2 regions of the Streptomyces sp. NPDC046759 genome follow, and region 2 is predicted to be linked to the other one. Evidence: riboswitches for the same ligand, from Rfam matches in the RefSeq annotation. Region 2 holds a riboswitch; the other holds the start of a gene.
What was found. A riboswitch is a leader RNA that binds a small molecule or an ion and turns the genes downstream of it on or off. The one in region 2 is predicted to bind glycine.
Positions count from the first base shown of each region.

Region 1: another riboswitch for glycine. It lies ahead of gcvP (aminomethyl-transferring glycine dehydrogenase); the one in region 2 lies ahead of gcvT (glycine cleavage system aminomethyltransferase GcvT).

Region 1 is NZ_JBEYYJ010000061.1:642-8,944, forward strand. It holds gene gcvP (aminomethyl-transferring glycine dehydrogenase) at 1-2,347, opposite strand, end outside; glycine riboswitch at 2,524-2,617, opposite strand; gene ABZ919_RS41045 (PRC-barrel domain-containing protein) at 2,737-3,108, shown strand; gene ABZ919_RS41050 (DNA polymerase IV) at 3,030-4,463, opposite strand; gene ABZ919_RS41055 (MerR family transcriptional regulator) at 4,697-5,341, opposite strand; gene ABZ919_RS41060 (bifunctional nuclease family protein) at 5,567-6,040, opposite strand; gene ABZ919_RS41065 (MerR family transcriptional regulator) at 6,126-6,863, opposite strand; gene ABZ919_RS41070 (FHA domain-containing protein) at 6,908-7,777, opposite strand; gene ABZ919_RS41075 (DUF881 domain-containing protein) at 7,926-8,303, opposite strand, start outside.
Region 2 is NZ_JBEYYJ010000007.1:8,533-16,835, reverse strand. It holds gene ABZ919_RS11665 (ABC transporter permease) at 1-883, opposite strand, end outside; gene ABZ919_RS11660 (ABC transporter substrate-binding protein) at 955-2,730, opposite strand; gene ABZ919_RS11655 (ABC transporter permease) at 2,762-3,760, opposite strand; gene ABZ919_RS11650 (enhanced serine sensitivity protein SseB C-terminal domain-containing protein) at 4,120-4,932, opposite strand; gene ABZ919_RS11645 (enhanced serine sensitivity protein SseB) at 5,111-5,902, opposite strand; gene ABZ919_RS11640 (AAA family ATPase) at 5,944-6,648, opposite strand; glycine riboswitch at 6,827-6,924, shown strand; gene gcvT (glycine cleavage system aminomethyltransferase GcvT) at 7,081-8,196, shown strand.

The DNA.
Region 1 (8,303 bases), on a different contig from region 2:
TGGCCCGCTTCAGACCTTCGCCGCCCATCAGACGCACGTACGTCCACGAGATCGGCAGGATGCCCGCGGAGCCCCAGGGAGCGGCCGAGATCGGGCCGACGCCCGTCTCCGGGCCCGCCGCCGGCTGCAGCGGGTGGTTCGGCAGGTACGGCGCCAGGTGCGAGCGAACCCCGACCGGGCCGACGCCGGGCCCGCCGCCGCCGTGCGGGATGCAGAAGGTCTTGTGCAGGTTCAGGTGCGAGACGTCACCGCCGAAGTGGCCCGGCTTCGCCAGGCCGACCAGGGCGTTGAGGTTGGCGCCGTCGACGTACACCTGGCCGCCCGCCTCGTGCACCTGGGCGCAGATGTCGGCGACGTGCTCCTCGAACACACCGTGCGTGGACGGGTAGGTGATCATCAGCACCGACAGCTCGTCGCGGTACTGCTCGATCTTCGCGCGCAGGTCGTCGACGTCGATCTCGCCGTCCTCGGCGGTCCTGACCACGACGACCTTCATCCCGGCCATCACGGCGCTGGCCGCGTTGGTGCCGTGCGCGGAGGACGGGATCAGGCAGACGGTCCGCTGCTCGTCGCCGTTGGCGCGGTGGTAGCCGCGTACGGCCAGCAGACCGGCCAGCTCGCCCTGCGAACCGGCGTTCGGCTGGAGGGAGACCTTGTCGTAGCCGGTGACCTCGGCGAGACGTTCCTCCAGCTCCCGGATGAGCGTGAGATAGCCCTTGGCCTGCTCGGCCGGGGCGAACGGGTGCAGCTGGCCGAACTCGGGCCAGGTGACCGGCTCCATCTCCGTGGTCGCGTTGAGCTTCATGGTGCAGGAGCCCAGCGGGATCATGCCGCGGTCGAGCGCGTAGTCGCGGTCGGCCAGCCTGCGCAGGTAGCGCAGCATCGCGGTCTCGGAACGGTGCTGGTGGAAGACCGGGTGGGTGAGGTAGGCGTCGGTGCGCAGCAGCCCCTCGGGGAGGGTGTCCTCGGCGGTCGCGTCCAGCTCCTCGATGTCGCCCTCGACGCCGAAGGCGGACCACACGGCGGCCAGCTGGGCCCGCCCGGTGGTCTCGTCGCAGGAGGCGGAGACGTGGTCCGCGTCGACCAGATGGAGGTTGACGCCGTTCTGCCGGGCGGCGGCGACGACCTCGGCGGCCCTGCCCGGCACACGCGCGGTGACGGTGTCGAAGAAGGCGCCGTGGACGGTCTCCACGCCGCCGGCCCTCAGGCCCGCGGCGAGGATCGTGGCGTACCGGTGCGTCCGCCGGGCGATGGTCCGGAGCCCCTCCGGCCCGTGGTAGACGGCGTACATGCCCGCCATCACCGCGAGCAGCACCTGCGCGGTGCAGATGTTGCTGGTGGCCTTCTCGCGGCGGATGTGCTGCTCACGGGTCTGCAGGGCGAGCCGGTAGGCCTTGTTGCCGTCCGCGTCGACGGAGACGCCCACGAGCCGGCCGGGCAGGCTGCGCGCGAACTTCTCGTGCACCGCCATGTAGCCGGCGTGCGGACCGCCGAAGCCCATCGGCACGCCGAAGCGCTGGGTGGTGCCGACGGCGATGTCCGCGCCCAGCTCGCCCGGCGAGGTCAGCAGGGTCAGCGCGAGCAGGTCGGCGGCGACGGTGACCAGGGCGCCCAGCTCGTGCGCCTGGTCGATGACCGGCTTGATGTCGCGTACGGCACCGGAGGCGCCCGGGTACTGGATCAGCACGCCGTTGATCTCGCGCCCGGCGACCTCGGCCGGAATGCCCTCGCTGAGGTCGGCGACGACGACCTCGACACCGGTCGGTTCGGCGCGGGTCTGGATGACGGCGACGGTCTGCGGCAGCGCGTCCGCGTCGATCAGGAACAGGCCCTTCTTGTTCCTGCCCATGCGCCGGGACAGTGCCATCGCCTCGGCGGCGGCCGTGCCCTCGTCCAGGAGCGAGGCGCCGGAGGTGGGCAGACCGGTGAGGTCGGCGACGACGGTCTGGAAGTTCAGCAGGGCTTCGAGGCGTCCCTGGGAGATCTCCGGCTGGTAGGGCGTGTAGGCCGTGTACCAGGCCGGGTTCTCCATGACGTTGCGCAGGATGACGGGCGGCGTGAAGGTCCCGTAGTACCCAAGGCCGATCATGGAATCGAGGACCTGGTTGCGGTCGGCGAGCGAGCGCAGCTCGGCGAGCACCTCGGCCTCGGTACGGGCGCCCGGCAGGTCGAGGGCGTCGGCATTCTTGATCACATCCGGGACCGCCGCGGCGGTCAGCTCGTCCAGCGAGCCGTAGCCGACCTGCGCGAGCATCTTGGCCCGCGCCTCCTGGTCGGGCCCGATGTGGCGCTGCTCGAAGGGGATGCCCGCTTCGAGCTCCGAGAGCGGAATGCGGTGGGCGGTCATTGCGGAGGCCTCCTGGTCTGACGCGACCTTCGAAGGGCACCACGGCACGGGTGCCCCGACGGCCTCCCCCTCTGTCATCTCAACCTGAGAGCTTCACCGGACGCCCTGAGGGACGCCGGCTTTCACCGTCGGTGAGAGCGGAAGCCGTCGACACCCGCCCTGCTTTCCAGAGTGACCTCGTCCGTGCGGTACGTGAGCCTGAGAGATTCCGGGGAGGATTTGCTCCTTCGGCGCCTCCGAAGGATCGGAGGACTCTCCCGCACGGGGTCAGCAGCCGCTGTCAGCCTACCAGCGGGGTCAACGCCCGAGTCCTCGAGTGGCCGCCTCCTTGAATGTGCTCTTTCGTAGTGCTTACGGATGTATTGCGACCACGTGGAGGGAGAGGGACCGTGCAGACCGACATCGATCCGCGCAACCTGATCGGCCGCAAGGCGTTCGGCCGCGACGGCACCAAGATCGGTACCGTCGACGAGGTCTACCTCGACGACGCGACCGGCGTGCCGAGGTGGGCGGCCATACGCACCGGCCTGTTCTCCCGCGACGCCTTCGTCCCCCTGGAACCGAGCGAACTGGTGGAGGGTGCTCTCCACGTTCCGTTCGAACGCGCCCTGATCAAGGACGCCCCCGACTTCGGCGTGGGCCGCCACCTCTCCCCCGAACAGGAACTCCAGCTCTACCACCACTACGGCCTCGACGTCGGATCGCCGCCCTCCGTACCGGACCACGACTTCGGCAAGCTGGCGGGCTCGGAGGAGACGTGACCGAGACGGGCGATCGGGTGGGGAGAATCCACGACCAGCGGCAAGGGGTCAGCGGCCTCCAGCGCGGCGTCCCCGACAGAAAACGTCCGCACCCGCCCCGGAGTGGACTGCGGCGTCTCGAACCGCACCGTGACCCGCCCCAGCCCGCTCCCCTGCACCCACCCGTGTCCGTACTCGGCGTGCCGCACGTCCTGCCCGGCGCGCCAGTGCCGCTCGACGCGCTCCGGCCGCTCCACGACGACCTCGGCCACCGCCTCCTCCGGCGCCGGGGCCGCCCGCGACGGCAACGCCTGCGCGAACAGGTCCTCCTGGGTGTAGTCGGCCAGGCCCGAGACACCCACCCCCAGCAGCCGCACCCCGCCCGTGGTGTCCACGGAGTCCAGCAGCCGCGCGGCCGCCTCCCGTACGACCGCCTGATCGTCCGTGGGCCCTCTGAGCGTTTCCGAGCGGGTCAGTGTCGAGAAGTCGTACCTGCGCACCTTCAGCACGATGGTCCGCCCCGACAGACCGGCCTCGCGCAGCCTCCCCACACACCGGTCGGCGAGCCGCTGCACCTCCAGGCCGATCCGCAGCCGCTCGTGGATGTCCACGTCGTAGGTGTCCTCGACCGACACCGACTTCGCCTCTCGCTCGGCCACCACGGGCCGCTCGTCGTGGGCCAGCGCCATGGCGTACAGCGCGTGCCCGTGGGCCTTGCCCAGCAGGCGAACCAGTTCGTCCTCGCCCGCCTCGGCCAGTTCCCCGACCGTGGTGATCCCCGCTCTGCGCAGATGGTCCCCGGTGGCCGGCCCGACCCCCGGCAGGGTCCGCACCGGCATCGGCCCGAGCAGGGACCGCTCCGACCCGGGTTCGATCAGCACCAGGCCGTCCGGCTTGGCCTGCTCGGAGGCGATCTTGGCGAGCATCTTGGAGGCGGCGAGCCCCACCGAGCCGGTGAGACCGGTGACCGCTCGGATGTCCGCGCGCAGTCTGCTCCCGGCCAGCCGTGCCGACGCCTCGTCCCAGGCCGTCCCGCCGGCCTCCAGGTCCACGAACGCCTCGTCCAGGCTGAGCGGCTCCACCAGCGGTGACAGCTCCCGCAGCAGCGCCATCACCTGCTCGCTGATCGCCCGGTAGAGGGTGAAGCGCGGCACCAGATACGCGGCGTTGGGTGCCAGCCGGCGCGCCTGGGCCATGGGCATGGCCGAGTGGACCCCGAAGACCCGCGCCTCGTACGACGCGGTGGCCACCACCCCGCGCGGTCCGAGCCCGCCCACGACGACCGCCTTCCCGCGCAGGCTCGGCTTGGATGCCTGCTCCACGGAGGCGTAGAAGGCATCCATGTCGAGATGCAGGATGGTGGGCGCGTTTCTCACATCTCCGATGCTGCACCACGGCACTGACAACGCACGGCCCGGGAAGAGCGACCGGCTTCAGATCACACGGCCGGTGTCACAGGACACCGCCGCCCCCCGATGCCACACGGCGTCCGCAGACCGCACGGCCGGCGACGACCGCCTCGGGCGCGGCAGTTCGTAGCGCCCGTGGTTCCAGGACCGGTGGGACCAGGACCAGTGAGCCGCGGACCCGCGGCAGGCGCGGACCGGTGTCAGACCGCCCGGTTGCGGCGTCGCGCCAGCTCGTCCGCGGGGTTGAGCCCGACCAGGGTCTCACCGGTGTCGACGCGCTCACCGTGCAGCTGGGAGAGCGCGCTTTCCACATCCCGCCACACCACACCGACGGCAATCCCGAAGATGCCCTGCCCGCCCTGGAGCAGGGCGTGGACCTCGTCCGGCGAGGTGCACTCGTACACCGTCGCGCCATCGCTCATGAGCGTCATCCGCTCCAGGTCGCGGAAACCGCGTTCCCTGAGGTGCTGCACGGCCGAGCGGATGTTCTGCAGCGAGACCCCGGTGTCCAGGAACCGCTTGACGATCTTCAGGACGACGACGTCCCGGAAGCTGTACAGCCGCTGCGTGCCCGACCCGTAGGCGGGCCGCACGCTCGGCTCGACGAGGCCCGTGCGGGCCCAGTAGTCGAGCTGCCGGTAGGTGATACCCGCGGCCGCGCAGGCCGTGGGCCCCCGGTAGCCGATCTGCTCGGATGTCACGGACGCCGCCCCTCCGCCGTTCGGCACCACCGTCGGCCGCTGCGGAGCGTGATCCACCGCGCTGCTGTGAACCGGGTACGGCCCGTTCTCCCCGAAACCGCGCACGGGAGCACCCCCAGCCGTACCGTCGCCGCTGGTTCTCACGCCGACCTCCGTCCTTGACCTGCCTTCACGACGGTAGGCAGTCACCAGGGGTGCGTCAACGATCGCCACACTCGGCACGCCGAGTGATAATCACCCTAAGAGTGGTTTCCCGTGCCCCACCGCGGGGAAAGGCTAGCCGAATGCGTTCACGGGAGGCCGCAGGACGCTCTTCATGGCCGGTGGCAATTGCCCGTACAGGGCGCCGCGCGCACCGGCTCGTCGCGGTCACTGGCTGCTTGTGCCGAAGTCCTCGGGCGAGATCTGGTCCAGGAACTCGCGGAACTTCTCCACCTCGTCCTCCTGCTCGTCCGGAATGGCGATGCCGGCGTCGTCCAGCACCGTGTCACTGCCGTAGATCGGCGTACCGGTGCGCAGGGCCAGCGCTATGGCATCGGAGGGACGGGCACTGACCTCGACCCCGCTGGCGAAGACCAGCTCCGCGTAGAAGACACCCTCACGCAGGTCGGTGATGCGTACTTCGGTCAGCTCCTGGCCGACGGCTTCCAGCACGTCCTTGAACAGGTCGTGGGTCAGCGGCCTCGCGGGGGCCATGCCCTGCTGGGCGAACGCAATCGCCGTCGCCTCCCCCGGCCCGATCCAGATGGGGAGGTAACGGTCGCCTCCCACTTCGCGCAGGAGCACGATCGGTTGGTTGGAGGGCATTTCGACCCGGACACCTACGACATCGAGCTCGTTCACACAGCAACCCTAGGCCGTGCTCGGGACGTTTGGGTAGTCGGGCCGGGAACAGGTGCCCGATCCGGCCGCCGGCACCGCCCGGCGATCAGGGCAGCCGTACCCCGAGAGCGGTCTTCACCAGTGCCGCGTGGAGCTTCACCGTGAGCGCCGCCAGCTCCTTGGTACGGGCCTCGGCATGTGCCCTGGTCTGCGGGTTGCGGTGACGCTTGAGCGGGGCCACCACCTGATCGACGAGTCCGGCCTCACGGTCGGCGGCGGCCTTCATCACCCGAAGGTGGCGCGGCTCGATGCCGAACCGGCCCAGCTCGGCGACCAGCGAGACGACGGTGACCGCCTCGGCGTCGTACGCCCCGTCCTCCAGGGGAGCGATGAGTCCGTACGACTCCCACTCCCGCAGCTCACCGTCGTCGATCTCCGCGGCCGCCAGCAGTTCGGCCCGGCCCACCCGGGCCACCGCCGGCGTCCCGGGCGGCTCCGGAACGTCCTCCCCGGTGCGCTGACGCCCCACGACGGGCAGCTGGACGGCCTCGCCCCGCCCGACGGCATCCAGATGCTCGCGGATCACTTTGAGCGGCAGATAGTGGTCCCGCTGCATCCTCAGCACCTGAGCCAGGCGGTCCACGTCCGCGGTACTGAACTTGCGGTACCCCGATGGGGTCCGCTGCGGCTCGATGAGACCCTCTGACTCCAGGAAACGGATCTTGGAGATGGTGACTTCGGGGAACTCGTCGCGCAGCACGTTCAGCACCGTGCCGATGCTCATCAGCCCACTGTCCCTGGCGGCGGTACCGCTTCGGGCACCGCCGCTCGGTGTTTGAAGCATGGACCTTCCCTGGGAGTTCCCCCGGACGCCGGTCCGGGGGCGGGTCAGATGCCCTGACGGCTCGCGTAGAACACCAGCCGGTACTTGCCGATCTGCACCTCGTCACCGTTCGCCAGGGCGACCTGGTCGATCCGCTCGCGGTTGACGTAGGTGCCGTTCAGGCTGCCCACATCGGCCACGGTGAACGAGCCGTCCGAGGCGCGCCGGAACTCCACGTGCCGACGCGAGACGGTGACGTCGTCCAGGAAGATGTCGCTCTGCGGATGACGGCCGGCCGTGGTCAGGTCGCTGTCCAGCAGGAAGCGGCTGCCCGAGTTCGGTCCCCTGCGCACGACCAGCAGCGCCGAGCCCATCGGCAGCGCGTCCACCGCGGCCTGCGCCTCCGGCGAGAGCATCGGCATCTGGGTCTGGCCGGTGACCTCCGCGTCGTAGGCCTCGATCCCGGAGATGGAGATCGTGGACGTCGTCTCGGCGGCACGCTCCGGCGTCACTCCCGGGCGCAGCGGCGCACCGCAGTTGGAGCAGAAGCGGGCGTTCTCCGCGTTGCGGTTACCGCACCTCGTACACACCAGGACCGACATGGACGGATCCTCCTGCGGCTGCCCCGCCGGGGCGTTGGACGCGTACGGACCGGGGGCGTACCCCCCGCCCGCACCTGAGGTTGACGGTTGCCCGAAACCTATGCCGCCGGACTGGGCAGGGTCAACCGACGCCCCGCCCTGACCTCCGGAAATGTCACCGCCCGGACCAGCGACCTGGTCCCGGAACAGCGGGCGCCGGCCCTCCGCGTCAGGCTGCGCGCGGTGCCGAGCGGTCGCGTTGTCGCTGCCCTCTCGCGCACTCTTGCCGAACAACTTCGCAAACAACTTCACGGGCGATTCCCCTTGACCGAAACAGACCCGCCCGTGGGGCAGGACGAACCCTGATTACCTACACCGGCAGAGCCGGACATTCTCACAACGTCCGTATCCACCAGACAGTTTCCACCACGCGCCACCCCTTCGGTGCGCCGACCCCCCGCAACCTCATGCCCCTGCCGGACGGCCCCCATGCACCGCCGGTTCACTGGGAGGACGACCGAGCGTAGTGAGGCTGCTTCGCCTGTCGCAAGGCATCCACGACGATCTTGTCAGGCTCCGCGACCCTCACCGTGGCCTGCTCCTTCTCCAACGTCTGCACCACGCCTCCCGGGATGTTCAACGCCGGCTCCAGGTCCTGCGGCTTGCCGATGACCTGGAAACGATAGGGGGCGTTGATCTTGTTCCCGTCGACGCTGACGCTCGTGCCCGAGTCCGTGAAGTAGGTGCTCGCGATCACACGGACCCCATTGACCTCGATCGCCTCGGCACCGGCCGCGCGCAACTCCTGGATCGCGTCGAGCAGCATGTCCGCCTTGACCGTCCCCTTCGTGTCCTCGATCGTCATCGTGATACCGGGGCC
Region 2 (8,303 bases):
TGGCCTGCACCGCGTACTGGCCGACCCCGTGCAGCGAGAAGACGGTCTCGGTGATCACGGCACCGCCGAGCAGCAGACCGAGGTCCATGCCGAAGACGGTGATGATCGGGGTGAGGGCGGCCCGCAGGCCGTGCTTGCTGACGACGACGCGCTCCCTGAGGCCCTTCGCCCGGGCCGTGCGGATGAAGTCCTCGCTCATCGTCTCCAGCATGCCCGAGCGGGTGAGCCGGGCGTAGATCGCGGAGTAGAGCAGGGCGAGCGAACACCACGCGGGGAAGAGGGTGTTGGCCCACTCCGAGGGGTTCTCGGTGAACGGGACATAGGTGCGGCCGAAGATCGGCCACTGGTAGGTGAAGAGCAGGATCGCCAGGTTGCCCGTGAAGAACATGGGCAGCGAGACTCCGGCCAGCGCGACACCCATGAACGTGCGGTCGAAGACCGAGCGCGGCTTGAGCGCGGAGACGACACCGACGACGACACCCGACACCAGCCACAGCACGGCGGCACCCGCGGCCAGCGAGATGGTCACCGGAAGGCGGGAGGTGAGCTGCGGCCAGACCGCTTCATGGGTCTTGAACGAGTACCCGAAGCAAGGTGCGTTGCAGTGCACCGTGGTGGGGCCGATGTTGTAGTCGGCGCCGGTCACGATCCCCTTGACGAACTGCCAGTACTGGACGTAGACGGGCTGGTCCAGACCGAGGTTGTGCTTGACCGCGATGATGTCGGCCTTCGAGGGGCTCTTGCCGAGGTACTGCTGCGCCAGCTGGTCCGCCGTCTGGCCGGCGATTCGCGGCAGCAGGAAGAAGATGGCGAAGGTGACCGCGGTGACGACCAGCAGCAGGATCACTGCCGCGAACGTCCGGCGGAGGATGTACGAGATCACGGGAGCCGGCGCTGGTGCCCGCGGGCCAAGAGCCCGCGGGCACCAATGCCTTCACCTGCCTTCCGGGGCTGCTACTTCTTCGTGGTGCCGAGGTTGAGGTAGTCGTACTCACCGCTGAAAGCGGCCGTGGAGACCACGTTGGTGGCGTACGGCGAGCGGTACAGCAGGACCTTGAAGTAGGTCAGCGGGACCAGAACGGCGTCGTCCATCGTCTGCTTGTCGATCTGCGCGTACATGGCGTTGCGCTTGGCCACGTCCGGCTCCGCGATCGCCTTGCCGAGCAGGTCGTTGACCTTGCTGTTGTTGTACTGCGACAGGTTGGTGTTGCCGGACTGGCTGACCGCCTTGCCGTTCAGGATCTGCTGCAGGAAGCCGTAGCCGGAGGGCCAGTCGGCACCCCACTGCATCATCATGAGGCCGATGTTCTGCTGCTCGGTGAACTTCGGCACACCCGCGTAGTCGGTGAAGTACTTGCCCTGCGGGTACTGCTTCAGGGTGGCGTTGATGCCGACCTTCTTCAGCGAGCTGATGATCGCCGTGGCCGCGTCGACCTCCTGCGGGCGGTCGGAGCGCGCCGTGATGTTGGTGCTGATCGACGACTTGCCGCAGGCCTTGAGCTGCTCCTTGGCCTTGGCGATGTCGCCGTGGTTGCCCGCGCTCGGGTAGGTGTCCGCCTTCTGGTAGCCGGTGATGTCCGGCGGCAGGACGGTGGAGGCGATGTCACCGCGGATCGGGCCGCCCTCGGCGGTCTGCACCGAGACCTTGTCGACGGCGTACTCGACCGCCTTGCGGCAGGCCACGTTGTCGAACGGCTTCACCTTGGTGTTGATCGCCATGTAGACCAGACGGCCACCGTAGGTGTTGTCGGTGCTGGCCTTGCCGTCGGCGGAGTTGAGCAGCTGCGCCTGGGTGGAGGCCTGGACGCCGCCGCCGACCAGGTCGGCCGTGGCGTCACCCGACTGCAGGTCCTTGTCGATCGTCTCCGGGTTGACCTTCAGGTTGACGACGATCTTGCTCGCCAGCTGCTTGCGCAGCGGGTCGGTCTTCGGGTCCCAGTTCTTGTTCGGGACCAGGACGACCTGCTTGCCCTCGTCGTAGCTCTGGAACTGGTACGAGCCGGAGGACACGATGTGCTTGACGTAGTCGACGCCGTCGTCCTTCGCCTGCGGCACCGGAGCCGTCTGCGGCGCCGAGACCAGGTAGTCGAACTCCTGGAACGGGCGGTTCAGGTGGAAGACGATCGTGGTGTCGTCCGGCGTCTCGATCGAGGACAGGCCCTTGGCGCTCTTGTCCTTGTACGGACCCTTGTACTTGTCGCCGCCCTGCATGAACTGCTGGAAGTAGTTCGGGCCGAGCGAGAGCACGTCACGCGCGAAGTTGGAGCGCTCGACGGCGTACTTGACGTCCTTCGAGGTGATCGGCGTGCCGTCCTGGTACTTCAGGCCCGAACGCAGCTTGTACGTCCAGGTCTTGCCGCCCTCGCTGGACACGCCCTTGCTCGCGGCGAGGTCCGGGACGAGCTTGTTGCCCTGCTGGCCGGGGCCGGGCTCGAACGTCATCAGCGGGCGCGCGTAGAGCCGGCTGAAGTTGTACATGTACGCGTAGTACGTGTTGCCCGGGTCGAACGAGTCCGGCACGTCCGACATCTCGTAGGTGACCGTGCCACCCTTCTTGTCGGACGCGTTGACGACACCCTTGGTCGCCGCGTTGACACCGGCCGCCTTCGGGTTGTTGCCGTCCTTGTTGTCATCGGCCTTGCTGCAGCCTGCGAGCAAGAGGCTCACGGAGCCGATGGCCGCGACCGCGGCCAGCGCTGACCTTCTCATGATGGTCTGCTTCCCCTCCATTGATCGGGTACTAGATGGACTCTCGTGCTGCCTAGCGGCTGCGGGGGTCGAGAGCGTCGCGGAGACCGTCGCCGAGCAGGTTGAACGCCAGGACGGTGATGAAGATGGCAAGGCCGGGCACGATCATGTACTGGGGATCGACCTGGTAATAGGTGACCGCATCCCGGAGCATGCCGCCCCACGAGGCCTGCGGGGGCTGGATGCCGACGCCCAGGAAGCTCAGGGACGCCTCGAAGAGGATGTTGGTCGGGATGAGCAGCGTCGAGTAGACGATGATCGGGCCGACCAGGTTGGGCATCAGCTCGCGGAAGAGGATGTACGGGCCCTTGGCTCCCATGCCGCGGGCGGCGTCGACGAACTCGCGCTCGCGCAGGGCGAGGGTCTGGCCGCGCACGATCCGGCCGAGATAGGGCCAGTTGAAGAAGCCGATCACGAAGATGAGCACACTCAGGTGCAGCGGCAGACCGTTGAGGCCGAAGGCGCCGCCCTGGAGGGTGGCGGAGATGGCGATGGCGAACAGCAGCAGCGGGAACGCGAGGAAGATGTCCATCAGCCGGCTGATGATCGAGTCGACGCGGCCGCCGTAGTAGCCGGCGATGACACCCATGACCGCGCCGAGCACGTTGGACAGGACCGTGGCGCCGAAGGCGACGACCAGGGAGACCCAGGAGCCCTCGAGGATGCGGGTGGCGATGTCCCGGCCGAACTTCGGGTCCAGGCCCAGCGGGTGGGACAGGCTCATGCCGCCCCAACTGCCCTTCGGCAGCGAGGTGTCGGGAACGATCAGGTCCTGGTGGAAGGCGTTCGGGTCGAGGCCGAACATGGCCTGGATGGGGCGGGAGAGGATCGCCAGGAGGATCAGCAGGATCACGACGACGCCGCCGGCGACGGCGACTCTGTCCCGCTTGAACCGGGACCAGGCGATCTGGCCCAGAGAACGACCCTCGATCTGCCCCTTCTCGGCTCCCGCCAGCACAGCCTCCGGCTGCGCCTCGGCTGCCGCCCCGGTGGTCTCGATCGGTGCGGTCACGGTGAGCGACCCCTCTCGCCGGTGGTGACCGGCCTGCGCCTGCCGCGGTTTGCGGCTTTGTCGACTTGCCATCGATCACGAGGTCTCGGCCTCATGTCTGAGTGGGGAGTCTTCAGCGTCGTTGCGATCACCCGCCAGATCTGACGGCGAAAGTATGCGCAACCGTGATGCAGTGCAGGGGATTCCGTTATCCGAACAGCGGGTAATGCCTCTCGGACAGGGTGCAGTTGGGGTGGAACGTCGAATTTTGCACCGTTCGGGGCCCGAAGCCGATGTCTACGCGTGCAGAGACGCGCTTGATCCGTAAGATCTGCGATCAGGAACGGACGCGACCGAAGGACAGTTGATCAGTAACCTGATCAGTAGCCGCCGTGCACCGGCGGATAGCCGTACCCGGCAGCCGGGCCCTGCGGCTGGGCCAGGAGCTGGGGCTGGGGCGGCGCCGCGTGGGCCTCACGGTCGTAGAACGGGCGGGCGTTGGCCCGCATCCACATCGCGACCGGGTCGAAGTCGTCGGTCATCGCGACCGTCGACACCGGCAGGCCCTCCGGGACCGCGCCGACGGACTGCTGCATCATCCCGCGCACCGAGTCGACCGCGGCCGGGGAGGTGTCGTACACGTCCAGGCCGATGGCGAGGTACGGGGCTCCGAGCGCCGGCTGCACCCAGGCGCGGCGCAGCGAGCGCAGGGCCGGGGTGCGGTGGGCGTTCTGCGCGAGGAGGGCGTAGAACTGCGGGATCTCGATGCCGGGTTCGGAGAGCCGGAGGGGACCGGCGGGCTGTCGGTCCAGGCCCGTGGCGATGCGGCGCAGGTCCAGCCAGGGGATGCCGACGCCGCCTCCGGGGGCGTGCGGGTTCAGCCAGAGGCCGTAGTGGTCGGGATAGAGGGTGCGGGCCACGTCCAGCCCGTCGACGACCTCGTACGACCGGTTCCAGCCGCTGGCCGACAGCTCCTGGGCCGAGGTCACGCAGGGTGCGTACTGGAAGCCGTCGACCTCCATGTTCCCGTACTGGGCGTCCGGGGAGCCGGCCTGGCCGTGCCACAGCAGCATCCAGACCTGGCCGGAGGAGGGGACGGCGAGGGCGCGGAGCAGGGCCTCGTAGGCGTCATAGCGGCCGGGGGTGACCTGGCGCAGCATGTGCTCGACGCTGCCGCTGTGGCTCGCGCTCACCTGTCGTGCCCTTCTCTTTTCTGTGCCCCGCGTTTGGAGACAGCTTAAGCGCCCAGCGGCTCAGGACCTTGGGTGCGTGCGCGAGCGCGGTTGCGTCGCAGCTCGGCGCGCCCCGCGGCCCAGCCGCGTGGCGGACCGGCCCCGCGCCCCTTCGGGCCGGCCGGTCCCGGGCCGGCTTCTAGTGGCCGTACTGATAGAAGGGGCGGACGTTCTCCTTCAGCCAGGCCGCCACCGGGTCGTCCGTCACGTCCAGGAGGACCAGGTTGACCGGCCATGCGACCGGGGCTCTGCCGAGGGCCCGGCCCAGGGCCTGCATGGGGAGGACGCGGAGGTCGCCCTCCCACTGGGAGAGTTCCACGCCGACGAACATCACCGGGTCGTCGGTCTCTATCGCGGCCAGGCAGCGCCGGGCGGTGAGGACGACGCCGGCCTCGGCGAACTCGGCGGACGCGGCGGAGAGGAAGTCGACCGGGTCGTCCTGCCAGTCGGGCTCGAAGAGGCGGACCCGGCCGCCGGCGTTCGGGCCGTCGAGCGGGGTGCGGCCGGCCCGGCACAGCTCGGCCACGGCCTCGGGGGGGAGCGGGATGCCGACCAGCGCGTCGGGGTTCACCGCCATGCCGACCTGCGGGGGCAGGCCGCGCGCGAACTCCACGGCGGGAGCGATGGTGTACGGCATGTGGGAGCCGGCAGCCTGGCGCAGCTGTTCCTCGGAGCTGAACACCGGGACGTACGCCTGGCCCCCGATGTCCAGTGTGGGCAGGTCGAGCGGGCCGGTGTGCGGGCCGCCGCCGTTGGGCAGCGGGATCCACAGCAGGCTGCGCCCGAGCACCTCGATGATCCGGCCGGCCGCGGCGGGTATGCCGAGGGAGGCCGAGAGGACCTCCTCCAGTTCGTTGCCGGGCCAGCCGCCGTGCGGCTGGGGGTGCGCCTGTGCCGGGAAGTCCGCGGGAATGTCCGCCGGGAAGTCCATCTGCCTACCGCCTGCTGGGATCCACTGCTTGACCATGAAGGCTAGCGGGTTGCTGTGACAGGGACGCATGCCGTGAAGGCGATCCGCTGCAGGGCGTCCGCCGCCGCGCGGTCCACCAGGACCGCCGAGCCGCAGCCCGCGGGCAGTTCGCCCCGCTCGACGGCACCGAGCAGCCGGGCGGTCGTACGGCGGTGGCGGGCGAAGGCGTAGCGGGAGACGCCCCGGGCGCGTTCCCGCTGGCCCTCGCGGGCGGTGACCGGGGGGACGTCGAGCAGCAGCAGATGGAGGGTGCCGCCGCGGCGGCGCGCCGCACGGGCGAGCCAGGCGCGGACCCAGGACTGGGTGCCGCAGTCGTGCACGACGACGCCTTCGCCGGTGCGCAGCGCGCGGCGCAGGCCGGCGTAGTGGGCGAGGCGGACCAAGGGGCGGTAGAGGGCGTAGGGCAAGGTGCGGGGCAGGCGGGCCGCGAAGCGGTCGCGGGCGTCCTGGGAGTCGACGCGGCGGCCGCAGACCGCCCGGTGCATCAGGGTGGACTTGCCGCTGCCGGGCAGCCCGGTGACCACGACCAGGTCCCGGGGGCCGAAGAGCAGGGCACGCGGGCTGGGGCCGGCGCCGTCGCGCAGGTCGCGGACGACCGGGGCGGGGGGCTCGGAGCGGCGCTCGCGCGCCGGGGCGGAGGGCTGCCCGGGCACCGCCGCGCCGGTCGTCGGGGCAGCGGCGGTGGCGTAGGCCGTCGTCCTGTTCACCGTGGTCGTCCTCCCCTGCTCGCTCGGCCATATCCATGCCCAGCAGATGTAAAGAGAAGGTAATGCGCGATGCCCGGTGGTTTCGTGCGCGTCCTGCCACAGGTCGGTTACGGATGCGGCCCTGACGGGCGGGGGCGCGGCGTGCAATGATGTGGCCGCCAACTGCATACCGGCCGCTTGAATCCGCGCGGGAGAGTTCCCAGCAGCCTTCGCTGGGACGCCGAAGGAGCAAGTCCCTCCCTTGAATCTCTCAGGCCCCGTTACCGCGCGGGCGAGGCACATCTGAAAAGCGGGCCGCTGTGACAGTGGCTCCACCCAAGGTGCAAGCCGTGATCGTCCCTGTGGCGGTCGTGGCGAACCTCTCAGGTTCCGATGACAGATGGGGAGGAACGTTCCTCGCCCCGTCCGTGTGTCCTGGGAGACGACCGACCGATGAGCAGCACTGAACTCCGTCACACCGCGCTGGATGCCGTGCATCGCGCGCTCGGTGCGACGATGACCGACTTCGCCGGCTGGGACATGCCCCTGCGCTACGGCTCCGAGCGCGACGAGCACCTGGCCGTGCGAACCAAGGCGGGTCTGTTCGACCTCTCCCACATGGGCGAGATCACCGTCACCGGCCCCGAGGCGGCCGAGTTCCTGAACGTCGCCCTGGTCGGCAACATCGCCTCCATCGGCGTCGGCCGCGCCCGCTACACCATGATCTGCCAGGCCGACGGCGGCATCCTGGACGACCTGATCGTCTACCGGCTCGCCGAGACCGAGTACATGGTCGTGGCCAACGCCTCCAACGCCCAGGTGGTGCTGGACGCCCTGGGCGAGCGGGCCGGGGGCTTCGACGCCGAGGTGCGTGACGACCGGGACGCCTACGCGCTGATCGCCGTCCAGGGCCCCGAGTCCCCCGGCATCCTGAAGTCCCTGACCGACGCCGACCTGGACGGCCTGAAGTATTACGCCGGCCTGCCCGGCACCGTGGCCGGCGTCCCGGCGCTCATCGCCCGCACCGGGTACACCGGCGAGGACGGCTTCGAGCTGTTCGTGCGGCCCGAGCACGCGGTCGAGCTGTGGCAGGCGCTGACCAAGGCCGGCGAGGGCGTCGGCCTGGTGCCGTGCGGCCTGTCCTGCCGGGACACGCTGCGCCTGGAGGCGGGCATGCCGCTGTACGGGCACGAGCTGACCACCGGGCTGACCCCCTTCGACGCCGGGCTCGGCCGCGTGGTCAAGTTCGACAAGGGCGACTTCGTGGGGCGCGCGGCGCTCGTCGAGGCCGCCGCCCGGGCCGAGCAGACTCCCCCGCGGGTGCTCGTCGGCCTGATCGCCGAGGGCCGCCGGGTCCCGCGCGCCGGGTACACCGTCGTCGCCGGCGGCAAGGTGATCGGCGAGGTCACCTCGGGCGCCCCCTCCCCCACGCTGGGCAAGCCGATCGCCATGGCCTACGTCGACGCGGCGCACGCGGCGCCGGGCACCGAGGGCGTCGGCGTGGACATCCGGGGCAGCCACGAGCCGTACGAGGTCGTGGCGCTGCCGTTCTACAAGCGCCGGAAGTGACACCGTCGTAGACCCCGAGCCGTACCCCTGGACGTGACGTCGGGCACATCACGGCTGCTCACGTGCGTCTTCAGCAGTCCCCCCTTCATCAGCATCCTCGCGCTTAC